One region of the Bacillus cereus group sp. BfR-BA-01383 genome, then DNA from elsewhere that is predicted to be linked to it. Evidence: riboswitches for the same ligand, from Rfam matches in the RefSeq annotation. Region 1 holds a riboswitch; each other region holds the start of a gene.

Region 1 (7,560 bases):
CCGATTGAATAAAACCCTAGCTGGGTTTTTATTCAATATTTTATTTCGTAACTCGTAATATTCGACACTCGAAACAAAGGGGATATGATGATGAGAATTATTTTATATACAGGTAAAGGCGGCGTAGGAAAAACTAGCATTTCAGCAGCAACGGCACTTCAAAGTGCAAAACGAGGTTTAAAAACTTTAGTAATGAGTACAGATCCCGCTCATAGTTTAGGAGATTCATTTGGTATAAAGCTATCTTCTGAGCCATTAGAAATTCGAGAAAATTTATGGGCACAAGAAATTAATACTATTTATGAAATGGAAAAAGGCTGGGGTAAATTGCAGAAATACATTACACTGCTCTTCACTTCTAAAGCAGCTGATGATATTACGACAGAAGAATTAACGATGTTTCCTGGTATGGAAGATTTAATTAGCTTACTTCGAGTACTCGATTACTATAAACAAAACACCTATGACGTCATCATTATTGATTGTGCACCAACAGGAGAAACTTTAGCAATGCTCAGCTTTCCAGACATGCTCGGCTGGTGGATGGAAAAACTCTTTCCTATTAAAAGAAAGGTTTTAAAAGTCGTCCGTCCTGTAGCACAACCACTTCTCGGCGTCCCTCTCCCAACAGACGATATTATGGATGAATTAACAAATACATTAGAACAACTCGGAGAAATGCGGGATATTTTATCAAACCGAGAAGTAACGAGTATTCGCGTTGTTGTAAATCCTGAAAAAATGGTCATTAAAGAAGCTCAGCGCAGCTTTACGTATTTAAACTTATACGATTACAACGTAGATGCCATTATGATTAACCGCGTCATCCCTAACACTGTCACCGATCCTTACTTTCAAGCATGGAAAGATACACAAAAGAAATATAAAGCATTAATTCAAGATAGTTTTCAGCCACTTCCTATTTACGAAGCCCCGATGTTTGAACAAGAAGTTGTTGGTTTACCTATGTTAGAGCGTGTAGGAAATGCTTTATTTAAAACTGACCCTTGTCCTACTGAAGTAAAATTTAACGGCCGCACACAATATGTGAAAAAAGATGGCGATGAATATATTTTCGTTCTGTCCATTCCCTTCTCAAACAAAAGTGAACTTTCATTAAATCAAAAAGGTGATGAGCTTATCATCCGCGCAGGTTCTGTTAAACGGAACATCACATTACCAAAAACGTTAACACATCTTTCTATTCAAGGAGCAAAATTTGAAGAAGATGTACTAAACATTCGGTTTGGAGGTGTAGTACATGCATGATGAACTACTAAGAAGGGTAATTCGGACAAAGATAAAAGTCGGTATGCATATATTAGAAGAGCTACCTGATCCAATCCAGCAATCAGCTAAGCAAATACTAAATATTTTGCAAGAGGAGCTAGCTGCTTATCCGAAAGAACAAGCGCATCACGAAGATAATTTAAAAAGTTTCATAATTGAATAAGCATCTCTGTATAGAGGGCCTTTTTAGGCTTTCTATACCTTTATTGGAGTGATGTAAGTTGGTGAAAAAACATTCCACTATTATGCTCTGGATTATTCCTTTATTATTTTTCATTCATAACCTTGAAGAGGCTTTCCAGATGCCACAATATCTTGTTAATCAATTTTCAATTCATTTCATAGACAATAAACAATTTATCATTGCAATTACTATATTAACAATCTTTGTTCTACTCATAGTCATTCTATACCAATTACAAATCTTATCTTCTATTTACTGGATTATTTTTATTCAAGGAGCTATTTTCTTTAACGCTGTTCAACATATTATTTTATTTGTTATTTATCGTTCTTATAATCCAGGAGTAATCTCAGCATCTATCATTATCCTATTTTCTCTTTTCTTATTTTCATCAAAGAAACTATTAATCCCTAAAAAGAAATTAGCAATTACACTCATTTTTAGTTTAATCTCTTACCCAATCATAATTTGGATCTCCTTATTATTAGCTAGCTGCTTTAATTAAAAAAAGACCAGAAAAACTCCTGGTCCATCACTCTACTTAACAAACATTGGATTCTACGTTATACAAAATTGGAAGGTACAGAATTAGGGTTTGTTTGTTAAGTAGATTATATGTTGAACGAACTAACAGCGGAGGGGTTCCTTCTGTTAATCCATTAAACCCAATCATTACTTTACAATTTGTTCAAGCTCCTCAAGTGAAAGATCTACTGAAATTGAACCATCATTTGTTTCTTTCTTAATTGCATCTGTTACTTCTTTTGAATGATACAATTCAATTACCTTTTTCAGTGTTGGATCATCTTTATCTTTCGTACGAGCTGCGAAAATATTAATATAAGGCTTCGCATTTTCATTTTTTGGATCTTCTAAGAAAATCGGATCCTTCGCTGGATCTAATCCAGCTTGACCAGCAACACCGTTATTAATAACTGAAGCTGCTACATCTTTTAACACACGAGGTGTTTGTTGTGCGATAACCGGTGTAATTTTTAACTTCTTCGGATTTTCAGCGATACCACTTGGATCTCCAAATAGACCAAAATCTTTCTTAAGCTTTAATAATCCAGCTGCATCAAGTAGTTTTAATGCGCGCGCTTGGTTCGTTGGATCATTTGGAATAGCAATTTCTGAACCATCTGGAATTTCATTTGCTTTCTTATGTTTTTCAGAGTATAAGCCCATTGGTGCAATTTGTGTTGTACCGACAGCTGTAATATCTAGCTTATGCTCTTTTTTAAATTGTTCTAAGAAAGCAATGTGCTGGAATGAGTTTAATTCAATATCTCCATCAGCTAACGCTTTGTTTGGAGTTGTATAATCAGAGAACTCAACTAGTTTAATTTTAATTCCTTCTTTTTCAGCTTTCTTCTTTAAAATTTCCCAAGCGTCTCCATCCGTTCCTGTTACGCCGACGCGAACTACTTTCTCTTTCGCTCCTGCACCCGTGTCTCCACTTGAGCAGCCGCTTAATGCTGAAATCCCTACAATCGCTGATAATGCAAATGCTAAAATTTTCTTCATTTTCTTTTCCCCTCTTCCTTTTTATGATCTGCGTAAAAAGACTTTCGCAAAGTAGTTTCCTAAATTTTGAGCTATCTGTACAAGAATAATAAGTAAAACGACCGTTACAAACATAACTGATGTATCAAAACGTTGATAACCATATGTCATCGCTAAGTCACCAAGACCGCCACCACCGACAAGTCCAGCAACTGCTGAAAATTCAATTAAACCAACTGTCATAAACGTCACACCTAAGATCAATGGCGCTAACGCTTCTGGCACAAGAATTTCAAAAACGATTCTAAGTGGTGAAGCTCCCATCGCTTGCGCTGCTTCAATTACCCCTTTCGGAACAGAAACAAGATTTGTTTCAACCATTCTAGCAATACCAATTGATGCAACTAACGTCATTGGAAAGATTGCTGCCGCTGTTCCAATCGTCGTTCCGATAACACTTCTTGTTATTGGACTTAAAGCTACTAAAAAGATAATGAACGGAACCGGACGAATTGTATTAATAATGACATTAAGAATTGAAAAGACCCATTTATTTTCTAAAAAATTCCCTTTACGTGTTACATATAAAAGTAAACCTAGAGGTATACCAAGAATTGTAGCAAATATAAGGGTTACAATTACCATTAAGAGGGTATCCCCCGTCGCATCTAATATACGAGGCCAAAATATACTCCAATCAACTCGCATGAGCTTCTACCTCCTTCAGCTGCACTTGCAGTCTTAGATGTTGTAATGCTTTTTGAATTTCTCTCTGCTCACCTTGCAGTTCTACAAGAAGATTTCCAAATAAAACATTTTGGAGTTCAATAATATTTCCGTACAGTACATTTACATCAACGTTATAGTTTTTTGCGATATATGATAGTACCGGCTGTCCTGTCTCCTCACCAGTAAAAGTTAGGCGATAAATCTGACCTCCGTTTTGAATTTTCGCTAGAACACTTTCTGGTAAGTGATCATTAATAACAGAACGCACAAAGTTTTGAGTCGTCTTTGTTTTTGGTTGTGTGAAAACATCAAACAGTTTTCCTTCTTCAATAACTCTTCCCTTCTCCATTACAGCTACACGGTGACAAATTTCTTTCACCACATGCATTTCATGTGTAATAAGAAGAATTGTTAAATTATATTCTCGATTTACTTTTTTCAATAAGTTCAAAATTTCTGTCGTTGTTTCTGGATCTAAAGCTGATGTCGCCTCATCACATATAAGAATATCCGGTGATGTTGCAAGTGCTCTTGCAATCCCAACACGTTGCTTTTGTCCGCCTGATAGCTGCTCTGGATAATAGTTTGCTTTATCTTCTAATCCTACAAACTTCAGCAGTTCATTTACCCTTTCTTTGATCTCATTCTTTGGTACTTTCGCTAACTTTAATGGATAAGCAATATTTCCAAACACTGTTCTTGAATTAAATAAATTAAAGCTTTGAAAAATCATCCCGATTCTTTGTCTTAATTTACGTAATTCTTTCGTCGACAATGATGTAATATCTTTATCATCTATCGAAATCGTTCCCGCAGTTGGTCTTTCCAACATGTTTACTAAGCGTAATAACGTACTCTTTCCAGCGCCACTAAAACCGATAATGCCAAAAATTTCGCCCTTCTCAACTGATAACGTTACATCCTCCACCGCATGAACAGATTGCCCACCTGATTCATATACTTTACTTACATTGTTAAAAGAAATCATTTTCTTCCCTCCTATATGCTATAAAAACTTGAAGGAGAGCTTTCGAGGTAAAATAAAAAGTGCTCTCCTTCTTATCAACCATAAAGATAAGAAGGAGAGCACTTATATGTACTCATTCACATCTTCTCATCTTCCAAGCCTTTATAGGCTTGCTGGAGTTAGCACGGTATTAAAAAAACCCGTTGCTGAGGTATCGTAGGGCCAGTCCCTCCACCTCTCTGGATAAGAATGTATCGATTTAATTGTCGTTTAATTAATTCTCATTATAGAACTCTGAATAATAAGAGTCAATATATTTTTCGGAAAAATATTAATTATTTCTTTATTGAAATTTTAGAATGAAAAATAATAAAAAAATAGTAATCTTTAAAGTTATGTAAAATTCTTCTCCCTCATATTTTTAAACAGGAGAATCTTCTCTATGAATTGAATAACATTATTTGAATATGAAATCGGAGGAAGATAAATATATGAAAACAACTCTTTTACTCGTTGATATTCAAAATGATTATTTTCCAAATGGAAAGATGGAATTGCGTAATCCAGTAGAAGCAAGTGAATACGCTAGTCAGCTACTGCAACACTTTAGAATAAGAAACGAACCTATTTTTCATATCCAACATGTAGCAATAAAAGATGATGCTACTTTTTTTCTACCAAATACAGAAGGTGTACATATTCACAAAAATGTCCGTCCACTTAGAGAAGAAATGGTTATACTCAAACATTATCCAAATAGCTTCCGAGAAACTGATCTTCTAGAACAATTACAGCGTTTAGACATTGAGCACGTCGTCATATGCGGGATGATGACTCATATGTGTATTGATGCTACCGTAAGGGCTGCTTTTGATTTTGGCTTTCAATGTACCGTTATACATGATGCTTGTGCTACAAAAGATCTTTCATTTAAAAACGCTACTATACCAGCTGTTTATATTCACAATACAATTCTGGCAAGTTTAAATGGAGTGTATGCAAATGTAATGAGTACGGAAGAGTTTTTAACTACAAAAAAACACTCCATTCAGTGAGCAAAACCGAAAAGAGTGTTTCTTGTCAAACCATAGATTTTCTTTCAAATTGTATTATACAGGAAATCCTTAAAATGAATACTAAAAAATGTGACTAATAAGTCAACTTTTCTCGTTGTTTTGTTTCTATTTACATGTTTATCCCGCTATTAATAGGGTTTAGCTAGTTCTAATCACCTTATAGTAATATATGGTAATTACTTTCGATCCAAATGAACTAGTTTCCCCTATTATAGGGTAAGTTAAAGCATACATTGTCCAAAACGTTAAATATATATAACTATAAATGGCTATGGAAAAATAAAGCCTGTGTCTTCAATGGCCAAGTACTTTTCGATATAGGCTCTATTATTTGCTGTATCTTTAAAATAACGTTTGATCAAAAACAGGGGTATGTGTAGCAATGGAACAAAAACTTACGTTAAGTATTAGCGGACATAAACTACTGATTTTTATATATTTGAACGATGAATAACTTACCTATTTTCTTGTGTTTGCTCGCGCCATATACAGAAAAATTCAGGAAAACGTAACGTATTATTTATCTGTTTGTTTTTGCTTCTTTTTCAAATACTCCGCACGCAATTTTTCAAGTTGCTGCTTTTTATCAAATTTGGCAGGCGTCTGTTTTTCATGAAACTTTGCCACAGCTACCTGACTTTTGTAATCCAATTGGTATTTTCCCACTTTGTTCACCTACTTTTCTTGTCTTTAAAGAGAATCTATTCAACAAATATAATATACCTTATTTTACTGAAATAAACCTTATTACTTTATTAGTTTTTCTACTTATATCTATCTTAATCCACATGTAGAAAGTTTTTCAAAAAAAGAGATCTTCGCAGACTGCGAAGATCTCTTCTACTATTTCTTATAAAGTTTCAGAAGTAGTTTTTGCTTGCATGTGAAGTGCTAAGTAATCAGGGCCACCAGCTTTAGAGTCTGTACCAGACATGTTAAAGCCACCGAATGGTTGGTAACCTACGATTGCACCAGTACATCCACGGTTGAAGTATAAGTTACCAACGTGGAATTCTTCACGTGCTTTTTCAATATGGTCACGGTTGTTAGAAACAACTGCTCCTGTTAAACCGTATTCTGTATTGTTTGCAATTGCAAGTGCATGATCAAAGTCTTTTGCTTTACAGAATGCTACTACTGGTCCGAAGATTTCTTCTTTCATTAAGCGAGCATCTTCTGCAACGTCAGCAACGATTGTTGGTTGGATGAACCAGCCTTTAGAATCGTCTCCTTCGCCACCTGCTAGAATTCTACCTTCTTCTTTACCAATTGCAACATAGCTCATTACTTTATCGAATGCAGCTTGGTCATTAACAGGACCCATGTTTGTACCTAATACAGCTGGGTTAGCAACTGTTAATTCTTTTGTTAATTCAACAGCACGATTTAATACGTGATCGTATACATCTTCATGGATTACTGCACGAGAACATGCAGAACATTTTTGTCCTGAGAATCCGAATGCTGATGCAACGATAGATTTAGCTGCTAATTCAAGATCTGCTTCTTTATCAACAACGATTGTATCTTTACCGCCCATTTCAGCGATAACACGTTTTAACCAAATTTGTCCTGGATTTACTTTTGCTGCACGCTCATAAATACGAATACCTACATCGCGTGATCCAGTGAAGCTAACAAAACGTGTACGAGGGTGATCTACTAAGTAGTCACCAACTTCAGAACCATTACCTGGAACGAAGTTTACTACGCCAGCTGGTAAGCCAGCTTCTTCTAATACTTCCATAAATTTCGCTGCTACTACAGGAGTTGTACTAGCTGGTTTTAGTAATACTGTGTTACCAGAA
Region 2 (7,560 bases), on a different contig from region 1:
TTCATGATTGGAATAAAATCTACATTTACAATTTGCGAAAACTTTTCTGATCCTACCCCAACATCAGCTTTCCCATTCGCAACTTGCGAGGCAACACCAAGATGATTCGATTCTTCCCGTTCATATCCGCTAATATGTTCTTTATTTAATTTTTGAATTCGCAATTGCTCATCCACTAATACCCTAATACCAGAACCTTGTTCTCGATTTATAAATCTGATAGAGGATTGGGATACGTCAGCCCATGTCTTTATTTTCTTTGGATTCCCTTTTTGCACATAAAACCCAACATTTCTTGCCAATAAATTAATCATAATACATGGTTGTCCCACTAAAATACGTTTTACGTAAGGAACATTATATGTACCCGTTTCCCCATCAAACAAGTGAAGACTAACGATACTTCCTTCTCCCTGATACATTTTCACTAAACTCGTTAAACTACCTTGATACGCTCTTAAAACATTTGAACTTAGCAAACGATTTTCTATACGTTTTGCCAACATATCTAACGTTAGTTCTTGCCCGCTAATAATGCATGTATTCAAGATACTACTATCGTCCTTCTTTGCAGAGGTAACTTGTATCTTTCCTGTTTTCATTTGTTTTATATATTGTTCTAAATCTGCTGCATCAATACGCATCTGTCTACCAACTCTATAAGAAGGCAGCTCTCCTTTTTTAATTAAGTCGTATACAGTTAGTTTTGATACTTTTAATCGCTTTGCTACCTCTTCCGTTGTGTAGGAATGATGATCCATAGACGATTCCTCACTTTCTTCCTTCATTGTAACAAAGAAAAGAATATTTCTCCTATTTTTTAAAAACAACTCAATCGTTCAAATTATATTCAATTATAACTAGTTATATTTAGTTATATTTAGTTATATTTAGTTATAATTGAATATGTCAAAACGAAAGGGGATTTTTTTATGAACAAATTCACATTACGATCCATCGGGGCACTTATACTTTCTTTCCTTCTTATATTTAGTGCTGCTTGTTCAAACGGGGAAAAGCAAGAAAAATCAGCTACTAAAGAGGGAAAAACAGTCGAACTGACTATATCAGCTGCTGCAAGCTTACAAGATGCATTAAAAGAAATTGAACAACAATATAAAGAGAAAGAGCCAAATATTCAACTTTCTTTTAACTTCGGTGCTTCTGGTGCACTTCAACAACAAATTGAACAAGGTGCACCCGCTGATTTATTCTTCTCTGCAGCAGAAGATAAATTCCAAACCCTTGTTAAAAAAGGATTCATTGATGAAAAAGAAGGAAAAAACCTTCTTGGAAACGAACTAGTTCTAGTCGTTCCAAAAGATAGTTCTCTTACAAAATTTCAAGATTTAAAAGATGAGAAAATCAAGAAGATTGCACTTGGTACACCTGAATCTGTACCTGCTGGAAAATATGCAAAGGCTTCTCTCACACATGAAAATCTTTGGAATGACATTCAAAATAAAATCGTATTTACAAAAGATGTTCGCCAAGTGTTAACATATGTAGAAACAGGTAATGTCGATGCTGGTATTGTATACAAAACAGATGCTCTCATTTCAGACAAAGTAAAGATTGGTGAGACGGCAGCAGCTACTTCTCATGAGCCAATACACTATCCTTTAGGTGTTATAAAAGAATCAAAGCATAAGAAAGAGGCGACTTCGTTTTATGAGTATTTACAGTCAAAAGATGCACAATCTATCTTTAAGAAATATGGATTTACAATCCTGCCATAATTGCTATGAGCTTTGATACAATTTTGTCACCTGTCTTTCTATCTTTGCGAGTAGCTGCGTGCGCCACCATTATCGTTACGATTTTGGGAACGATTATTGGACGAGCATTAGCGCGATCCTCGTGGCGATATAAAGTACTACTAGAAACTGTTTTCTTATTACCAATGGTGCTTCCACCAACTGTTATCGGCTTTTTTCTCATTATCATTTTCGGAAATAACAGTCCCATTGGAAAGTGGATTGAATCATTATTTCAGCAGTCCATTATGTTTACATCTACTGCTGCGATCATTGCTTCTACAGTCGTTGCATTTCCACTTATGTATCAATCAGCAAAAACAGGGTTTTCTATCGCGAATGTGCAAATTGAAGATGGCGCACGCGACCTTGGTGCGAGTGAATATCAAGTTTTTCTACACGTTACACTCCCACTTGCATTTCCTGCGTTACTAAGTGGTATGATCTTGAGCTTTGTTCGGGCACTAGGAGAATTTGGTGCTACACTCATGTTTGCGGGAAATATTCCTGGTAAAACACAGACAATCCCAACAGCCATTTACATGGCCATTGATGCAAGTGATATGCAACTCGCTTGGACTCTTGTCATCATAACGATTAGCATGTCACTTCTATTTTTATTATGTATTCAACTCATTAATAAACGAATTACCACTTCCTAAAGCAGCTTTCGACAAAAGCTGCTTTTTTTATTTCCCGAAAAATAAAATGGTTTAATTAATGACTGAATTTTACTTTTTATTCAAATATACATTTTATTTGAATTCACTTTCTAAAACAGTCAATTTCCTGTTATTATATGGAGGTGTTTGAAAAGATGAAGAAATGAAAACGCATTTATATCGTAAGTTCTTCATCCTGTTTTAGCGATCGGTAATCTTCTACTCTATTAGTGGGGCATTACCGATCGTTAGAACGATATGTAATTATATTGGTATAGCAAAACGAAGGGAGTCTTGTAATGGACATTTTATTAGCGCTTCTTCCTGCAATTGCATGGGGAAACATCTTATTAGTAAGCGTAAAAATGGGCGGTGGCGCATATAGCCAAACGGTAGGTATGACAATCGGTGCTCTATTCTTCGCAACAGTTATGTATGTATTTACTCAACCAGCTTTAACAATGACAATCTTGATTGTTGGTTTTATTTCAGGTTTATTCTGGGCTTTAGGACAAGTAAACCAATTAAAAACAGTTGAAAAGTTAGGTGTTTCAACTACTGTAACTATTTCTACTGGTATGCAACTTGTTGCAACTTCTATCTTTGGGGTTATCGCTTTTCATGAGTGGACTACTACTACAACGATCATTATGGGAACGATTGCAATCCTACTAATTGTAGTTGGTGTTGTATTCACTTCATTAGATGATAAAGAAAATGCACAGCCACCAGGACAATTGAAAAAAGGACTTCTTACTTTAATTGTTTCTACTTTCGGCTATCTTGTATATGTAATTATTATTCGTTGGTATAATATCGATGGTTGGTCTGCTATTTTACCGCAGGCAGTTGGTATGTTCGTTGGGGCAGTTGTACTGACATCTAAACATAAACCATTTAACAAATATGCAATTCGTAATGCTTTATCTGGTTTACTATGGGGAACAGGAAACTTATTCTTACTTCTTTCATTACCACGTGTCGGAGTAGCAACAAGCTTCCCATTATCTCAAACTGGTATCATTATCTCAACATTCGGTGCGATTGTCTTCTTAGGCGAAAAGAAAACAAAACGCCAATTGATCTTTATTGCACTAGGTAGTGTTTTAATTATCGGTGGCGCCGTATTGCTTGGTATGACGAAAGCATAGACTTATATTCCATTAATCCCTGAAGTATAACTACTTCAGGGATTTTTTAATTACAACTATTTTTCAAATATAATAATATTTATAACCTTTTTGTATCAATCCTCCTCCCTCCAATTTCATTCTTTTCACTATAAGCCTTTTCTTTTTACAAAATTCTCTTAAAGATGGTATCGTTTTTTATAACATATCTCCACTAGAAAGGAATAAAGGATATGCAAAATAAACATCGAATTTTATTTATTGGTGCCGGTCGTATGGCAGAAGCTATATTTTCCGGATTACTGAAAACAAGCAGAGAATATATCGAAGAAATTATCGTTTCCAACCGAAGCAACGTAGAAAAGCTAGAACAATTACAAGGGCAATATAACGTGTCTACTACAACAGATTGGAAGCAGCATATTGCATCTGTTGATACGATTGTTTTAGCGATGCCACCTGCTGCACATGAACAGTTATTAAAGGAGTTATCTCCTCTTCTAACCAACCAATTTGTCGTAACAGTAGCTGCCGGAATCGGACCATCTTATTTAGAAGAGAGACTTCCCCAAGGCACACCTGTTGCTTGGATTATGCCAAATACAGCTGCTGAAATTGGTAAGTCTATCTCCTTATATACAATGGGACAATCAGTAAACGAGATGCATCAAGAAACCCTGCAACTGCTGTTAAGAGGCATTGGTACTTCACAACTTTGCACCGAGGAAGAAATTCATCAGCTTACTGCAGTTACTGGAAGTGCACCAGCTTTCCTTTATTACTTTGCTGAAAGCTTGATTGAAGCAACAAAAAGTTATGGAGTCGATGAAGCAACCGCAAAACACCTTGTCATTCAAATGATTTCTGGCTCTGCTTCTATGCTTGAACAGACGCAAGATCCAGCTAACCTCCGCGAACAAGTAACAACACCAGGCGGTTCCACAGCTGAAGGTCTTAAAACTTTATATGAATATAATTTTTCAGAAGCAATTCAACAAGCAGTAGAAGCAACAAACAAAAAAGCTAGGGGGAAATAATATGAATTTAACAAGTTTAAAAGACTATACAACATTGCATAACGGTGTGAAAATGCCTTGGTTCGGCTTAGGTGTTTTCAAAGTAGAAGATGGATCGGAAGTAATCGATTCTGTAAAAGCAGCGATTAAAAATGGATACCGTAGCATCGATACTGCAGCAATATATCAAAATGAAGATGGCGTTGGTCAAGCAATTCGCGAATCCGGTATTCCTCGTGAAGAGTTATTCATCACTTCAAAAGTGTGGAATAGCGATCAAGGCTACGAATCAACACTTCAAGCTTTTGAAACGACTTTAGAAAAATTAGGTCTAGAATATTTAGATTTATACCTAGTACATTGGCCTGTAAAAGGGAAATATACTGAATCATGGAAAGCGTTAGAAAAACTTTATAAAGATGGTCGTGTTCGTGCTATTGGTGTGAGTAATTTCCATATCCACCACTTACAAGACGTATTTGAAATCGCTGAAATTAAGCCAATGGTTAACCAAGTGGAATACCATCCACGCTTAGCACAAGAAGAATTACACACTTTCTGTAAAGAACATAACATCCAACTTGAAGCTTGGTCACCATTAATGCAAGGGCAACTACTGGATAATCCAACCTTACAAGAAATCGCTACAAAATATAATAAATCGACTGCACAAGTTATTTTACGCTGGGATTTACAAAATGAAGTTGTAACGATTCCTAAATCAATTAAAGAACACCGCATTATTGAAAATGCAAACATCTTCGACTTTGAATTAAGCTCAGATGATATGAAAGCAATTCAAGCTTTAAATGAAAATCATCGCGTCGGTCCAGATCCAGATAACTTTAACTTCTAGTAGGAAACCACTGCCATATGCAGTGGTTTTTTTACTTTTAAAAAAACTGAAAATTTAAACTATATTTCATTTGATTGACACCTTCGTATCCAAGGTGTAAGATTTTGAATTATCAAAGAAACACAAAAATTAATAAAATTTATTCGTTTACTCATTGTATCAAGAGAGGTGGAGGGACTGGCCCTTTGAAACCTCGGCAGCAGGTTCATTTTGAATACTGTGCCACTTCCTGCAAGCTTTATGCTTGAAAGATAGAATGAGGGACTTCGTTTATATACGGGTGCATAACTTGTACGTAAAAATCCCTCTTTCTCAATCAGAAAAGAGGGATTTTTTTATTTTTCATTTCCCTCATCATCATCCAAACTTATTAATTATTTAGGAGGAAAATCAAATGAAAAAGAAGTTTGTACCCGGTATCGCATCAGTTGTAGGAGTAAGTATTTTATTAACTGGTTGCGGTAGTTATAAAAACGAAGCTAGCGGAGCAAATGCAAAAGACGAGGCACCTAGTAAACAGGTTTTAAACTTATCTTCACCTACTGAGATTCGAACGATGGATACAGCTCGTGCTACAGATACTGATTCTGGTCAAGTAATGAGAAACGTATTTGAAGGTTTGTATAATCTTGGTGAAGGTAATAAACCTGTTCCTGGTGTTGCAAAATCTCATGAAGTAAGTGGCGATAAAACGAAATACACATTCCATTTACGAGATTCAAAATGGTCAAACGGTACTCCTGTTACAGCAAAAGATTTTGTCTTCGCTTGGCAAAGAGCTGTTGACCCAGCGACAGCCTCTGAATATGCATTTCTATTCTTTGATATTAAAAACGCAACAAAAATTAACAACAAAGAACTTCCAGCCGACCAACTTGGTGTAAAAGCAGTTGATGACCATACGTTTGAAGTAGAATTAGAGCGTCCTGTTCCGTACTTTATTAGCTTAACAGCGTTCCCAACATTTCTACCAATTAACGAAGAATTCTTTAAAGCACAAGGTGATAAGTACGCTTTAGAAGATAATACAATTTTGTACAACGGGGCTTTTACACTAAGCGATTGGAAGCACGAACAAAGCTTTAAATTCAAGAAAAATCCTACCTATTGGGATAAAGATACTGTCAAACTGGAAGAAATCAACTTTAACGTCGTAAAAGAAAAATCAACAGAAGTAAATTTATTCGAATCTAAACAATTAGACCGTATCAAACTAACATCTGACTTCGTTGATAAATATAAAAAAGATGCTAACTTTAAAGAACGTCCAAACGTAGGCGTACAATTTTTACGTATGAATCAGCAAAACAAAGTACTTCAAAACGTTTCTGCACGCCAAGCAATCAATCAAACAATTGATAGAAAATCCTTTGTAAATACGTTATTAAATGATGGCTCTACACCAACTTATGGTCTCGTACCAAAAAACTTTGCAAAAGGGCCTGACGGAAAAGACTTCCGTGCTGCAAACGGCGATTTAACAAAAGTTGATACAAAATCTGCACAAGAATTATGGAAAAAAGCAAAAAAAGAACTTGGTTCTGAAAAGATCACATTAGAATTGTTAACAAGTGACGGTGACCTTGAGAAGAAAACTGGTGAGTTCCTAAAAGGGCAACTAGAAAAGAATTTAGAAGGCTTAACAGTAAATATAAAACCGCAACCGCGTAAGCAACAAGTTTCACTTTTATTAAAAGGTGACTACGAAATCGGAATTGACGGTTGGAGCCCTGACTTTGCTGATCCAATTACATTCCTTGAATTGTTTACAACAAATAATCCTTACAACTTAGATCATTACTCTAATAAAGAGTTCGATGAAACAATAGAAAAAGTGAAAACGACTTTAGCTGGTGATGAAAAGGCCCGCTTTGACGCATTAATAGCGTCAGAAAAAATATTGTTTAAAGACTCTGTTATCGCTCCTCTTTATCAAAAAGGAGAATCCTATTTAGAACGTTCTTATGTGAAAGGCATTGTGCAAGTGGACTTTGCAGGTCAATTAAACTTCAAGTGGGCAAAAATTGAAAAATAAAATACAATTTTAATCATCGTGTTTCCACTCACACCTATTGTTTTTTTAGCAAAATATATTAAAAGCAGATTCCCTAATACGAGGAAATTTGCTTTTCCAATATA
Region 3 (7,560 bases), on a different contig from region 1:
CACAAGCAGCTAACCCAAAAATTGAAGTTGAAATAAGTGCCGTAAGTAATAATTTTTTCATTTGAAATGCCCTCCCGTTTTTTATTATCTTTTATCTATTCGAGTCGTTACACTATCACCAATCCATTGAATTAAAAATACAACGAGTAATACACAAATTGTTGCAACGATTGTTACATCGTTATTTCCTCGTTGGAACCCTTCTAAGTAAGCAAGTGTCCCAAGGCCACCAGCACCAACAACTCCCGCCATTGCCGTATAGCCTACTAAAGCAATTGTCGTTACCGTAATACCAGATACTAAGGCTGGTAATGATTCTGGAATTAACACTTTCAAAATAATTGTGCTTGTTTTTGCCCCCATTGCTTTTGAGGCTTCAATTACACCTTTATCAATTTCACGAAGTGCGATTTCAACCATTCTTGCATAAAATGGTGCCGCTCCGATAATTAAAGCTGGCAATGCCGCACTCGCTCCAAGAATTGTTCCAAGAAGGATTTTTGTGAATGGGATTAATAAAATAATTAAAATGATAAACGGTATAGAACGGAATATGTTTACGAACGCTCCAATCACCGTATTAATCGATTTGTTTTCCCATAAATTATCTTTCGCTGTCATGAAAAGTAACAATCCTAAAATAAGTCCTAAAACAAATGTGGCAAGAGCTGCGATTGCCGTCATATATAACGTTTCACCAGTTGCTTCTAACATTTGATTCCAATCAACATTTGTGAGTAACTTATCCATGTGCAATCACCTCCAGCTCTACTTGATCTTGATGAATTCCTTCTATCGCTTGCTGGATCGCAGTTTCCTCACCATTTAAATGAACGACTAAACTACCGTAAGAACCGTTATTCGTTTGTGCGATATTTCCTTGCAAAATGCTCACTTCTATATCACTGCGCTGCATTAATCTTTGAAGTACCGGTCTTTCTACAGCTTCACCGATAAACTGCAAGCGAATCACTTTTCCATCTGGGTATTTTTCAATTAAACTTTCAATCGTTTCATTTGTATCTTCAGAATCCGTTAACTGCTGTACAAATCGTTTCGTAATGTCCTGCTGCGGATTACGGAATACGTCAAGTACTGGACCCGTTTCTACAATCTTTCCTCTCTCCATTACGGCAACGCGATTACAAATCTTTCGAATTACATGCATCTCATGTGTAATTAGTACAATTGTTAAACCGAGACGCTTATTAATATCTAGAAGTAAATCTAAAATTTGATCCGTCGTTTCTGGGTCAAGAGCTGACGTTGCTTCATCACATAAAAGTACTTGTGGATTATTAGCTAATGCTCTTGCAATCCCGACGCGTTGCTTTTGTCCACCACTTAACTGAGATGGGTATGCGTCCCCTCTTCCCTCTAACCCAACAAGATGAATTAACTCATCAACACGTTTTCTTCTCTTCTCCTTATCAACGCCTGCAATCTCAAGTGGGAATGCGATATTTTCCCGCACAGTTCGTGACCAAAGTAAGTTGAAGTGCTGAAAAATCATTCCGATTTCTTGCCTTGCCTTCCGAAGCTCACTTCCTGTAATTGCTGAAATGACACGATTTGCAATTGTAATTTGGCCAGAAGTTGGTTTCTCTAACTGATTAAACAACCTGATTAAAGAACTTTTTCCGGCGCCACTATATCCGATAACACCAAATATCTCGCCTTTTTCTATTTTTAAATTGGCGTTATCTACAGCAGTGACATCACCGCTTTTTGCCTTATATATTTTCCTTACATTTTCTAATAAGATCATGATGTTCACCCCTTTTTTAAATAAAAAGCGCAAGCGGCTCGTTTAGAACAAGAGGACGTTGGAATCCCTGACGTAGAGGCGTTTTTTGCCTCATAGGAGGGGATGAAACGACCGACTGTTCTAGCCGCTGGAGCTAGATTTCATAAAACCTTAGATCGACTCCGCAATTTTTTATTTTTGATGCGTGTAGTCCATCGTTATAACTCCTTTTATTATTTGAATGTCCTCCACATTCAAACAACAAAAAAACCTTTCCGCTTTAGAGAAGCAGAAAGGTTTATATGCGTATATAACAACATTATCCCTCTCTCTCATCTCTCAAAGCATTTGCTTTGCAGGAATTGGCACCATTTCAACATAAGTTGACGGTTGCCGGGCTTCACAGGGCACAGTCCCTCCACCTCTCTTGATAAGAGAAATCAGATTTAATTTTCGTCTGATTTGTAATTTATGAAATTGTCTATATTTTATGAATTGAATTGTATCAACATCCACACACCATGTCAACAGAAATTTTCGCAAAAAATGAACCTTCAGAATTTTAAGCACCTACTGACATCGGTTTACATATATGGAACATCGATTCAACCAATAGCATCGTTCGATATGTTCCTAAATATTGTACACGTCCATCGTTTATTAGCATTTGCAATCGTACATTTCCGTTCACCAATTGCTCTACATCCTCTTCATCCACACAAACAATTTGTTCCGTTCCTCTTTCCTCTTTCAACAGTTCTATATAGTCTCTTGAAATTTGTAATGAATAACTCTCATCTCCAAAGCGAAAATTAACAGTTTTTTCTCCTTGTCTTAAAAGCGGTTCTAAATGATATTGACCATTAGCGTAATTTACAAATGATTGCAGCAAAGAATATAATTTCACCCTAAATCACATCCTTCATATCACTTTCTATTACATACCATTCCCTCTTACTAAAGAGCAATCCTGTTACTTTCGCTCGACAAATACTGTAACCATCCTGGTTCTCGACATATTTCCCAAGAAATATGTCGAGGCGGCAAAAACTTTGCCGCCTACTTTAATTCCGTATATAAATATTCAACCGAATGAAATGCATATATCTTCTTCATTAGTGTCCCATTTTCAAAAACAAGTAAGCACGGTACACTTTCGATCCCATACTCTTTTGCTAAATGCGGGGCATAATTTAAATCTAACATTCCAATTTTCAAATCTTCAATTGTCATCTCAACGACCGTTAACATCTTTTTTGCCAATTGGCATGTTCCACACATTGGAGTATACACATATAACACTGTTTTTTCTTCATTTTCTATTAGGGCTGTAGCTTCGGCTCCTGTCCAGTCAATCACTTCTATCATTCCTTACCGTAAATATTCTGTATAAACGTCAATGTCAGCTCCCCATAATACATTTGCTAAGTGTGAAGACGGCGCAGTTGCCACTTCTCGGTACGAGCGATCAATATAAATATGCTCTGCTTGTGGAAATTCTTTGCGAAATTGTTTCCTTAACTTTTCTCCAGCATCATCAGCATCCACTAGTACATACACTTCCTTATCAAAAAACTGATCAATGAGCTCATCCATTTTCGATAAACCAATTGTACCATTTGTACAAACAATTTCCACCGGTTCACGAATAATAGATTCAATCTTTCTTCTGTCTGATTTACCTTCTACAATAATGACTTTTTCTACATAAATCATATGTCATCACCCGATCACCATATACTATACAACCTTTAACTTAGTATATAGTATATTCGTTATTTTCATGTTGTTTCCTGTTTATTTTTGCAAAAGAAAAGCGGAGGCGACTGTTCAGCCCTGTTGGCTAAGGTTCTTTCGTACAGAAGATGCTTTTTTCTTCATAGGAAGAATCGCATCCTCAGTGAAAAAACTTTTTTCAAAAACCTTCTCCTATATAATAATTAATATATATGTGCTTTCAAATTCATTATGTAACACAAAATAAAAAGGACAGCACAAAGGCTGTCCTTTTTATTCGACTATAATTAGTCTTGGTTCGTCATTTCTGCATATTTTTCTGCAGTTAATAACTTCTCAACTTGGCTTGCATCAGAAAGTTCAACTTTAACCATCCATGCACCCTCGTATGGAGATTCGTTAACAAGTTCTGGTTGGTCACTTAATTCTTCGTTTACTGCTACAACTTTACCACTTACAGGTGCGTATAATTCAGAAACTGTTTTAACAGATTCTACGCTTCCGAATGGCTCGTCAGCTTCAATTGTTGCACCTACTTCAGGAAGTTCAACGAATACGATATCGCCTAGCTCACCTTGTGCAAAGTGAGTAATACCGATAACAACTTCATTACCTTCTGTTTTTACCCATTCGTGTTCTTCAGAGTAACGTAAATTATTTGGAATGCTCATGACTGTACCTCCAGTGAATGTATTAATTATGTAAAAATACCTTATTGGTACTTTTTCCACACACTTTCAAACTGCTCTTCGTTAAAACCAAGTGTTACACTCGTTCCATCTGTTACGATTGGACGTTTAATCAACATGCCATCAGATGCTAAAAGTTCGTACATTTCGTCTTCACTTGCATCTTTTAACTTATCTTTCAAACCAAGTTCGCGGTAACGCATTCCACTTGTATTAAAGAATTTTTTTAATGGTAATTCACTTTTTTCATGTAAATTACGTATATCTTCTTTTGACGGTGGATTTTCAACAATATGAATCATCTCATATGCTACATCGTTTGCCTCAAACCATTTCTTTGCTTTTTGACATGTGCCACACTTTGGATATGAATAAAATGTTACTGTCATAAATTCACCTACTTTTTTACTAACCTTTACCTTTATCATATAGAAAACGTTTTATTATTTCAAACGATTATTCGCTAAACTTTTACTTATTTCGTGATAAATTTTAATAATCCTGCGAATTTTTCTTATTTTTCCGCCATTTTCAAGGGAAAATAAACATATAATTTTTTTTTAGAATCTTTTCGCCAACTACACCGAACATATATCTTAAACAAACGTTTGATTAATTTTCTATTTTTCTATGTGCACCTTTGAGCTGCATCAATTCTTTCCTACCGAACATACTTCTTAAACAAACGTTTGATTAATTTCCTAGTCTCCTATGGTAGCCCTTGAGCTACATCGATTCTTTCCTACCGAACATACACCTTAAACAAACGTTTGATTAATTTCCTATTTTTCTATATCCCCCTTAAACTGCATTCCTTCTTTTTACCGAACATACTTCTTAAACAAACGTTTATTAAAAAAATAAAAAGCCTTCTACATAAAGGCTTCTCATGATCTATTCAAATAATCTGCAATTGTTTGAAATACTACGATATACATATTATGAATACTTTCTTCTGTATTTCCACCATTTGATAAACCAACTCCCCATTGTTGCCCTTCACCACTCCCAATATTCGCAAAACCTTGCGTATACATAGCATTTATATCTTTTGGTGCGCTTTTATACTCTACATTTTTTGTGATAAAAATTGAATATGATTTATCTTGTAAACCGATAAAAAATACTGGTTTCTTTAAAGATGAAAATAAATCTTTATACTGCTCTTTTGAAGCTTCTTGAAAGTGCTCCTTCATTATTAGAAATCCATCAACTTTTGCTGATTTCTTCTGTATCTCTTCTAACTTTACACTTTCAAATTTTATATTTCTAAACGTATCTCTCGGCTTTTCACCAACAACTCCAATTACTAGTGCTCTCCCGTTATATTCTAATTTCTCTCCTTCGTTATCCTTTGCACATCCAGCACTGACTAGGCATAACAATATAAAAACTAAGAAATATGATAAACGCTTCATTTAGCACCCTCCCCTTCTTTTAGTCAAGTGACAAAAACGTAAGGTGAATTCAAGAAAATGTAAGTAAAATCGATAGCTCCATTCGTGTTTCTATATTATAATCAATTGAATTTACTTACATTACTAAAAAACATAGGAGATTGTCATGAAGAAATTTAAACTTTCATCTTTTCTTCCGTTAAGTTATATATTTCTACTCGTACTCGTAAGTCCCCTTTACGATGTATTAAATAAATCAGCTGTTCACGCAGTAGACGTCACAACAGTAGTAGATGATTGGATTCCATTTGTGAAAGCATTTATTATTCCTTATTTACTTTGGTTCCCATACTTATACGGTGCACTTATTTATTATTGTTTTGCTGATAGAAAGCAATATTACGTTACTTTAAGTAGTGTAGTTCTTGGTAAGCTTGCTTGTTTTTCTGTTTATTATTTTTGGCAAACAACTGTACCTCGTCCAACCGTCGTTGGAACAGACGTATTTTCCGAACTAGTCCGCTATATTTATAGTATCGATCAACCAGTAAACTGTTTCCCTAGCATTCACGTCCTTACTACATTTGTGATTATGTTAGCTGCCTTTAAACGTAGAGAACAACATGCTTTTGAATATTACATTCTTACTTTCTTCGGTACACTTATCATTTTATCAACGCTATTTACGAAGCAACACGCATTTGTAGATGCCGTTTCTGGAATGACGCTTGCAAGCATATTATACTTCGGTGTTCAGCTATTGTTAGCAAAAGAACCAATAAGAGTTCCAGTAAAACAAAACTATAAAATGTAACATAACAAAAAAGCAGACTGTGGCTTCTTCAGTCTGCTTTTATCTATTATTAAGGAGATTTTCAAATTAAGATTGCGGTACAGTCATATCACCAGAGTGAATACGACCTGCTTTTTTAAGAGCGATGTAAAGTATATAAGAAACAGCTACTGGAATGATGACATAAGTGATTATCATCGCTGGGACAACTTCCCATCCTTGGCTGGAAATTAAATTAATTGGTGCGATAAGAGAGCTTAATCCAAGACCTGCAATTTCTTTCCCTGCTTCCAGGTGGAAAATTAATGCTGATACTGGGCCGACTATAGCGCTGGCGACGACAGTTGGGACGAGAATCATTGGATTTTTAGTAATGTTCGGCAACTGTACTTTTGGAGTACAAAGTGCCTGAGCTAATATGCCACCTAAATTATTTTCTTTTGCTGAAATAACAGAGAATCCGATAAACTGAGCAACACATCCTGCAAGTGCTGCACCTCCTGCAAGGCCATCTAAGCTAAGCGCTATCGCTAACGCAGCTGATGAAGCTGGGGAGATAAGTAACAGCCCCCAAACTACAGCAATCACGACAGAAGCGATGAACGGGCTACCAGCTGAGCTATCTTTAATGAATGCTCCAACTGTATTTAAAACTGGGCTAATATTTTGTGCTAACCAAATACCGACTATACCAGAACCTAATATTGCTGCAAATGGAACGAGCATCATATCTAAAGCAGTTTTTCCACTTAATCGTTTGCCAATATAAACTGCTAAAGTCGCTGTTAATAATGCACCGATTGGTTCACCTGTTGTAATGATGAGACCAGCTTCAGTAATTGAAATTGAACCAGCTCCAATTGCTCCTGCTACCATCGCCGAAAAGATTACGAGCCCGTTCGCACCGAGCATAAAAGCAATCCCGGCTCCAATTGCTGGTGCCATAAGTGATTTTGCAACAACTCCGATTGTAATAAGTAATGGGATATCAACAATTCTTCCTATATTTTCGATCAGTAAACCAATTCCGAGGGATACGAAAATACCCTGTGCGATTCCAGCGGATGCTTTAAATACACGAGACATTATATATTCCTTCATTTGTTTCACCTTCTCCTATAAGTTAGTAGCCAATTGTTTTCATATAATCGCGTAAAATATCGTTTGATTTTGCGAATCGAGATTCTTCATCCTCAG
Region 4 (7,560 bases), on a different contig from region 1:
AGCGTTGTAGGGATTGTATTGTATCAAACGCTATTTATGGAAACTGTTAAATATACATCCGCTACAAATGCCTCTTTACTCATTTCTATTTCACCAATTTTTACAACTGTATTTGCGATTTTCTTGAAACAAGAAAAGTTTTCTTCTCGAAAGCTCATTGGTTCTATGATTGCCTTTGCCGGTGCTGCATTAGTTTTAGTAGCCGGGCATTCACTCGCTAGTTCTTTTTACGGAAATGGAATTGGACTAATTACATCGATATGTTGGGGGCTTTATCCTGTTTTAGCAGGGCCATTAATTAAAAAATATTCGGCACTTCGTGTTACAGCATGGTCGGCATTAGTTGGAGCGATTCCGCTTGTATTGTTAAGTGGGCCACATGTATTTGTCATGCCATTTCACATTACACACGGAATGACACTATTTGCCTTACTATATTCTATTTTCTTTGTAACAGTATTCGGTTTAGTGATGTGGTATGTTGGTATCCAAAAAATTGGAGCATCACATACGATGGTATATATGTATATTACACCGCTCGTAGCTGTTTTATTTGCTGCAGTATGGGCGAATGAATATGTATCGTTACAACAAATAATCGGTGGAATTATCATTTTCTTTGGTCTATGGTTTGTGAAATCAGAGAGGGTACAAGTACATTCTACTGCGGGGGAACCTATATCAAAATAGGAAAACAGATCACCTATGATCTGCTTTCCTATTTTTTTATTTTTGGTAAGAAGATGAGAAATAAGATCGCAGTAATAAGTGGGATTAAGTTTAAAAATGGAAGACGGAAGAGTGTAATAAGAATAATGCCTGGAAGAAGGACACCGAGGACAGCGTAGAAAATACTATGTTTTTTTGTGTACCAATACAATGAAAGTCCAATAAGTGCAGGGACAATGAGATGAATGAGAGCCATTAAAAAATAAGTCATTAGACGCCCCCTTTTTTGTGTACTTATTACATCATATCCGTATGTTCATAGATTGATATCACTTTTTTCATAAACGGACGAAAAATGTTTGGAAAAACGTCACAAATTATGAGGGTATGATGTTTAAAATCTTGTATAATATTATTTTATAAAAACATTTAAACAACATAAACAGCGTGTTTATGTTGTTTTTAATTTGGGTGAAATGGATTTTTAAGTAGTATGAGCTCGAAAAAAATGAGTTATACAGCTTTTGTTGGATAGATGAAAACTACTGAAGAGGAGTACAGTATGATTAGTATGTCATTAAGAGCGTTTAAAATTCAATCGTATTATTTACTAGGTATTCTGTTATTAGGCTGGATGTTAACACCGTTTTCAGCGCATTTTCTAGGTGCTGGAATTGGACTTATTGTAAGTATGTATTGTGTTTGGCTTTTAGGAAGACGGATTGAGAAGCTTGGAGATAGTCTTGTAAAGAAGACGAAAGCACCGACGCTCGGTATGTTCAATCGTTTTGCAGCTGCCATTTTGGGTGCTGTGATTATGTACGAAATTGAGCACCATATGGTTATGTGGGCATTCGCAGTAGGGATTATGGGCGGTTATTTCTTAATTGTTGTTAATTTAGGCTACTATAGTATGAAGGATGAGAAGGAATTAACGAAGAGCTAAAAAGATAAAAAGCTTCTTTTTAGATGGAATAGAGGATCCAGCGTTGGGTAGAAGCGGTTAGATCCTTTTTTAGCCCCATGTGGTGTAAAACCAGAGGGATGTAGTGAGTAGGAATATAATTTATGTGTTCGAAGCTGTGATTTGCATGTGGGTAAAGTAAAGAATATATAGAAAGAAGCTTACGTTTTTCACGTAAGCTTCTTTTTTATGTAAGTGTGTGTAACCGTTAAGCCGCATTGGGTTTTGTCGGTGAGTACGCGAAACTTTACGGTTACACGACACTTATTCATATGAGTAAAGGGTTATTCCATCAGAAACTTTTATTATTAAGCGATTGGGCCGCCTAAGTTAATAATATCGTCAGAAACGCTATCAAACTTTTTGAAGTTTTCTTTGAATTCGTTTGCAAGTTCAATTGCTTTTGCTTTGTAAGCAGCTTTATCAGCCCAAGTTTGTTCAGGCATTAACACTTCGTCAGGTACGCCTGGTACGTGAAGTGGAACTTCAAGACCGAAGATGTCATGTTTAGCTGTTTCAGCTTTTGCAAGTTCGCCGCTTAGCGCTGCTTGAATCATTGCACGAGTGTAACCTAAGTTCATACGCTTACCAATGCCGTATTCGCCACCAGTCCAGCCAGTGTTTACTAAGAATACTTTCGCATCATGTTTCTCGATTTTTTCACCAAGCATTTCAGCATAGCGAGATGCATCAAGTGGTAAGAATGGTGAACCGAAGCAAGTTGAGAATGTAGCTTGCGGAGATGTAACACCGCGCTCTGTTCCTGCTAATTTACTAGTGTAACCACTTAAGAAGTGGTACATAGCTTGCTCTTTTGATAACTTACTGATTGGAGGCAATACGCCAGATGCATCAGCAGTTAAGAAAATAATTGTATTTGGATGTCCTGCAACACTTGGTAGTACGATATTGTCAATCGCATGCATAGGGTATGCAGCACGTGTATTTTCTGTTAAAGTAGTATCGTTATAGTCAGCGATACGTGTTTGGTCATTAATGACAACGTTTTCTAAAACTGAACCGAATTTGATTGCATCGAAGATTTGTGGTTCTTTCTCATGAGAAAGGTTTACACATTTCGCATAGCAACCGCCTTCAATATTGAATACGCCGTTATCAGACCAGCCATGCTCATCATCACCGATTAATTTACGGTTTGGATCAGCAGATAATGTTGTTTTACCTGTTCCAGATAAACCGAAGAATAGTGCTACGTCGCCTTCTTCACCTACGTTTGCAGAGCAATGCATAGAAAGAATATCTTGTTCAGGTAGTAAGAAGTTCATGATAGAGAAGATTGATTTTTTCATTTCACCAGCGTATTCTGTACCACCGATCAGTACGATACGTTTTTCGAATGAAACCATAATGAATGCTTCAGAATTTGTACCGTCAATTGCTGGATCTGCTTTAAAGTTCGGTGCAGAAACAATTGTAAATTCTGATTCATGATTTGTTAATTCTTCTTCAGTTGGACGAATAAATAATTGGTGTACGAACAAATTATGCCATGCGTATTCGTTAACAACTTGAATTGGTAGGCGATAGTTACGGTCAGCGCCAGCAAATCCTTTGAAGACGAATAACTCTTCTTTTTCCTTTAAGTATTCTAAAACTTTCGTATATAATTTATTAAAATGTTCTTCAGAAATCGGTTGGTTCACTGCACCCCAAGCAATTTTGTCAGCAACCGATGCTTCTTTCACAATAAATTTATCTTTAGGAGAACGTCCTGTGTATTTTCCTGTTGAAGCAGAAACTGCACCAGTAGAAGTTAATTTCCCTTCATTTCGCATTAATACTTTTTCCACTAATTGCGGAACACTTAATTGAATCTGTGCATTGCTTCCGTTCAATAATTCATGTAAACCAATTTGGACATTCACAGTACTCATATTTATATACCATCCTTTTCATTTAATGAAATATTTCTCTCGTAATCCCTAGCAAGAGTATAACACAATTATATAAATAATGTATACTATTTATTTATTTTTGTTTGTGTGAATGTATTATTTCCTTATTTATATTTCATTCTATACTTATGGAGAAAAACTTTTAGGAAAATGTGAATATTAATTGACAAATGAATATCATTTCTTTAGTATAGGTTGGGACGGATACTCTCTTATCCCGAGCTGGCGGAGGGACAGGCCCGATGAAGCCCAGCAACCTCACTTGTAGTGGTAAATACAGGTGAATAGGTGCTAAAACCTGTGCGAGGCTAATGGTCTCGAACGATAAGAGCAAAGGGCAAAAAGCAGTATGCAAGTAGCAAATTAAACCTTTCCTCTATGTTAAGTGGGAAAGGTTTTTCTGTATGCTTGTGTGGGAGAATAAATGTATGTCGCAGTTTGTGGCAAATTAAGGATGAGTTCCGTACAATATATACAATTACTGTAGGGAGGTTTACCACATGACAAAAAAACGTCATCTGTTCACATCTGAGTCTGTAACTGAAGGACATCCAGATAAAATTTGTGACCAAATTTCTGATTCAATTTTAGATGCGATCTTATCAAAGGACGCAAATGCACGTGTAGCTTGTGAAACAACTGTAACAACTGGTTTAGTATTGGTAGCGGGGGAAATTACGACTTCTACTTATGTAGATATTCCGAAAATCGTTCGTGAAACAATTCAAGGCATTGGTTACACACGCGCAAAATATGGATTCGATGCAGAAACTTGTGCAGTTTTAACATCTATCGATGAGCAATCTGCTGACATCGCTATGGGTGTTGACCAAGCGCTAGAAGCACGCGAAGGTCTAATGACTGACGCTGAGATTGAGGCAATTGGTGCGGGAGACCAAGGTTTAATGTTTGGCTTCGCATGTAATGAAACACAAGAATTAATGCCACTTCCAATCTCGCTTGCTCACAAATTAGCTCGCCGTTTAACTGAAGTACGTAAAGATGACACATTATCATACTTACGTCCGGATGGAAAAACGCAAGTTACAGTTGAGTATGATGAAAATGGTAAACCTGTACGTGTGGATACAATTGTAATTTCTACACAACATCATCCAGATGTTACATGGGAAGAAATCGATCGCGATTTAAAAGAACATGTAATTAAAGCTGTAGTTCCAGCTGAATTAATGGATGGAGAAACGAAATTCTTCATTAACCCAACTGGTCGCTTCGTAATTGGTGGACCTCAAGGTGATGCTGGTTTAACAGGACGTAAAATCATCGTTGATACTTACGGTGGATACGCTCGCCACGGTGGCGGTGCATTCTCTGGTAAAGATGCAACAAAAGTTGACCGTTCTGCAGCATATGCAGCTCGTTATGTTGCGAAAAACATCGTAGCAGCTGGTCTTGCTGATAAAGCAGAAGTACAACTTGCATACGCAATCGGCGTAGCACAACCAGTATCAATTTCAGTTGATACATTTGGCACTGGTAAAGTATCTGAAGACGTACTAGTAGAACTAGTTCGTAACAACTTCGATCTTCGCCCAGCTGGTATTATTAAAATGCTAGACTTACGTCGCCCAATTTACAAACAAACAGCAGCTTACGGCCACTTCGGACGTACTGATGTAGATCTTTCATGGGAACGTACAGACAAAGCTGCAGCTTTAAAAGAGCAAGCTGGTCTATAATATATGAAGAAAAGCTTTGCGCGGTGAGCGCAAAGCTTTTTTTATTTTGTTTTACTTATGATTTGAATGCATGAGCTACAATATACTTTTTCATATTTGTCATGCCACTTGCCGGAAATCGCATATGAATCCACGCTTTCTCATACGTTGATATTTCCTTTTCGCATGATTTGCAAACTATCGGTTTCTCCTGGAACATATGTAATTACCCTTTCATTTGGCGTGCTTTGCCCGCGCAAAATGCACTGCTCAGTAAAAATAACGTTGCAAATATAATGCTCACTAATGTAGCGTATGGAATTGCGCCTTTTAAAGAAAAGCCGACAGTGATGGAAGCGATAAATAAGAGGATGAATGTTGTTGTTAATTTTTTGTACAGTTCCATAACATGTAAACCTCCTTATTTAGAAATAGAACGTTTAAAAATAAAATTTACTACATAGGCAAGTAAGAGAGGAATTAATGTGTTAGTCAAATAGTAACGAATATCACCATCAAGCATCAGTACATACAATTTTAAAAAATTAATATCAAACCCGTAAGCGATGCATTGAAAAAGGTATAATAGGTACATATCGTTTTATGTTATAGAACATAAAAATCTCCTTTATATGGATAAATATACTTATATTGTATCATATTGAATTCTTTGATTTATACATAATTGTACAAGATAAATGAAAGGGAAGATGAAAAATGAGTGTCAATGAACATAAAAAACAAGCGCCAAAAGAAGTACGCTGCAAGATCGTGACGATTTCCGATACACGTACGGAAGAGACGGATAAGAGCGGCCAGCTATTACATGAATTATTAAAAGAAGCAGGACATACAGTGACTTCTTATGAAATTGTAAATGATGATAAAGAGAGTATTCAGCAAGCAGTGTTAGCTGGTTATCATAGGGAAGATGTCGATGTTGTATTAACGAATGGCGGAACTGGTATTACGAAACGTGATGTAACGATAGAAGCAGTTTCCGCGCTATTAGATAAAGAAATTGTTGGATTTGGTGAGTTGTTCCGCATGATTAGTTATTTAGAAGATATTGGGAGTAGCGCGATGTTAAGTAGAGCGATCAGCGGTACAATTGGACGCAAAGTAGTCTTCTCAATGCCAGGGTCTAGCGGAGCAGTTCGCCTTGCGATGAATAAATTAATTTTACCGGAATTAGGTCATATTACATTTGAGCTGCATCGTCAATGAGTAAGTGGGCTGGAATTGTATTAGCAGGCGGTATGTCGAGTAGATTCGGTGAGCCGAAAGCGTTGGCGAACTGGCAAGGGAGTACTTTTATTGAGCATATTTTGAAAGTGATGACAACTGTGCTCCAAGAAGTTGTAGTCATTAGTCACTCCGATATAAAAGAGCGAGTGGAGCAACTCGTACAAGTTCCTGTTATAGAAGATATTCCGCATTATAAAGGAAACGGCCCACTTGCTGGAATGGTATCAGGAATGGAATATATCGAAGCAGATTGGTACGTGATTATGCCTTGCGATGCACCAAACGTTTCGCAAGAGTGGTTTACTATTTTATTGGAACAAATGAGTGATGAGTACGATGCGGTTGTACCTATTATTAATAGAAGAAAACAGCCGTTACTTGCAGCGTATCATAACCGTGTGAAAGAGAAGATTTACACTTTACTTCAAGAAGAGAAAAGAAGTATGGGGCAGCTTTTATCACAATGTAATGTGAAATATGTTGCTGGAGAAGATGTACAAGCGAATGCAGATTGGTTTATGAATGTGAATACGAAAGAAGAGTATGTACAGGCTCAAAAAGACCTTTCAAATGAATGAAAGGTTTTTTGATATACAGAAATTGGGGAACAATTACTGTATAAAGGTATGTGAGTAAGTTGATTTTAAGGGGAATTTCTTAAAATCATCATACAGTAAAAGTACTGTATAACCATATATTAATTTTTATGGGTTTTTATTACAAGTCTGTTTAGTTATGTATCTTTTTGTTATAATGAATATAGAAATAAAATGATATTTCACCTTATGTATCATTTAGTGAACGAAGTTTTATAATTGGGTAATAAACTCCCTCTGTCTAGTTGAAGAGAGTTTTTTGTTATGAAATTGATTCATATACATCTTTAGTTCTATACGATAGATATAGAATATATTTACAAATATAACATTTGATGGGTAGCTGAACGGAGAGTCCTGTTTTATACTAATATTGTGTCATCCCTTCTAAGGGACAGCGCACAGCCGGTGATTGGCTAATGGGAACATTCTCATTTTGCCAGTGCCGGTTTTTTATTAGATAATGATGGTAATAAACTTTTGAGGGA

What was found. Region 1 has a riboswitch for S-adenosylmethionine ahead of MR065_RS22955 (methionine ABC transporter ATP-binding protein). Riboswitches for the same ligand answer to the same signal wherever they lie in the genome.
Region 2: another riboswitch for S-adenosylmethionine. It lies ahead of MR065_RS21455 (peptide ABC transporter substrate-binding protein); the one in region 1 lies ahead of MR065_RS22955 (methionine ABC transporter ATP-binding protein).
Region 3: another riboswitch for S-adenosylmethionine. It lies ahead of MR065_RS18150 (methionine ABC transporter ATP-binding protein); the one in region 1 lies ahead of MR065_RS22955 (methionine ABC transporter ATP-binding protein).
Region 4: another riboswitch for S-adenosylmethionine. It lies ahead of metK (methionine adenosyltransferase); the one in region 1 lies ahead of MR065_RS22955 (methionine ABC transporter ATP-binding protein).

Annotation. Positions count from the first base shown of each region.
Region 1 is NZ_JAKUFP010000037.1:6,146-13,705, forward strand. It holds gene MR065_RS22925 (MarR family winged helix-turn-helix transcriptional regulator) at 1-12, shown strand, start outside; gene MR065_RS22930 (ArsA family ATPase) at 88-1,269, shown strand; gene MR065_RS22935 (DUF3926 domain-containing protein) at 1,262-1,453, shown strand; gene MR065_RS22940 (HXXEE domain-containing protein) at 1,536-1,979, shown strand; gene MR065_RS22945 (MetQ/NlpA family ABC transporter substrate-binding protein) at 2,147-3,001, opposite strand; gene MR065_RS22950 (methionine ABC transporter permease) at 3,023-3,688, opposite strand; gene MR065_RS22955 (methionine ABC transporter ATP-binding protein) at 3,678-4,697, opposite strand; SAM riboswitch class I at 4,821-4,926, opposite strand; gene MR065_RS22960 (cysteine hydrolase family protein) at 5,168-5,731, shown strand; gene MR065_RS22965 (hypothetical protein) at 6,269-6,418, opposite strand; gene pruA (L-glutamate gamma-semialdehyde dehydrogenase) at 6,603-7,560, opposite strand, start outside.
Region 2 is NZ_JAKUFP010000030.1:46,377-53,936, forward strand. It holds gene MR065_RS21425 (substrate-binding domain-containing protein) at 1-788, opposite strand, end outside; gene modA (molybdate ABC transporter substrate-binding protein) at 933-1,739, shown strand; gene modB (molybdate ABC transporter permease subunit) at 1,745-2,419, shown strand; gene MR065_RS21440 (GRP family sugar transporter) at 2,719-3,570, shown strand; gene proC (pyrroline-5-carboxylate reductase) at 3,783-4,586, shown strand; gene MR065_RS21450 (aldo/keto reductase) at 4,588-5,421, shown strand; SAM riboswitch class I at 5,575-5,679, shown strand; gene MR065_RS21455 (peptide ABC transporter substrate-binding protein) at 5,816-7,456, shown strand.
Region 3 is NZ_JAKUFP010000021.1:19,975-27,534, reverse strand. It holds gene metQ (methionine ABC transporter substrate-binding lipoprotein MetQ) at 1-61, opposite strand, end outside; gene MR065_RS18155 (methionine ABC transporter permease) at 85-750, opposite strand; gene MR065_RS18150 (methionine ABC transporter ATP-binding protein) at 743-1,768, opposite strand; SAM riboswitch class I at 2,077-2,184, opposite strand; gene MR065_RS18145 (hypothetical protein) at 2,310-2,654, opposite strand; gene MR065_RS18140 (thioredoxin family protein) at 2,807-3,115, opposite strand; gene MR065_RS18135 (toprim domain-containing protein) at 3,119-3,463, opposite strand; gene gcvH (glycine cleavage system protein GcvH) at 3,772-4,155, opposite strand; gene MR065_RS18125 (arsenate reductase family protein) at 4,197-4,562, opposite strand; gene MR065_RS18120 (hypothetical protein) at 5,061-5,591, opposite strand; gene MR065_RS18115 (phosphatase PAP2 family protein) at 5,737-6,384, shown strand; gene MR065_RS18110 (PTS sugar transporter subunit IIC) at 6,451-7,464, opposite strand; gene MR065_RS18105 (L-lactate dehydrogenase) at 7,487-7,560, opposite strand, start outside.
Region 4 is NZ_JAKUFP010000002.1:86,602-94,161, forward strand. It holds gene MR065_RS02660 (DMT family transporter) at 1-690, shown strand, start outside; gene MR065_RS02665 (hypothetical protein) at 719-940, opposite strand; gene MR065_RS02670 (ATP synthase subunit I) at 1,232-1,615, shown strand; gene pckA (phosphoenolpyruvate carboxykinase (ATP)) at 1,942-3,528, opposite strand; SAM riboswitch class I at 3,759-3,880, shown strand; gene metK (methionine adenosyltransferase) at 4,050-5,249, shown strand; gene MR065_RS02685 (hypothetical protein) at 5,455-5,634, opposite strand; gene MR065_RS02690 (MogA/MoaB family molybdenum cofactor biosynthesis protein) at 5,946-6,455, shown strand; gene MR065_RS02695 (molybdenum cofactor guanylyltransferase) at 6,452-7,054, shown strand.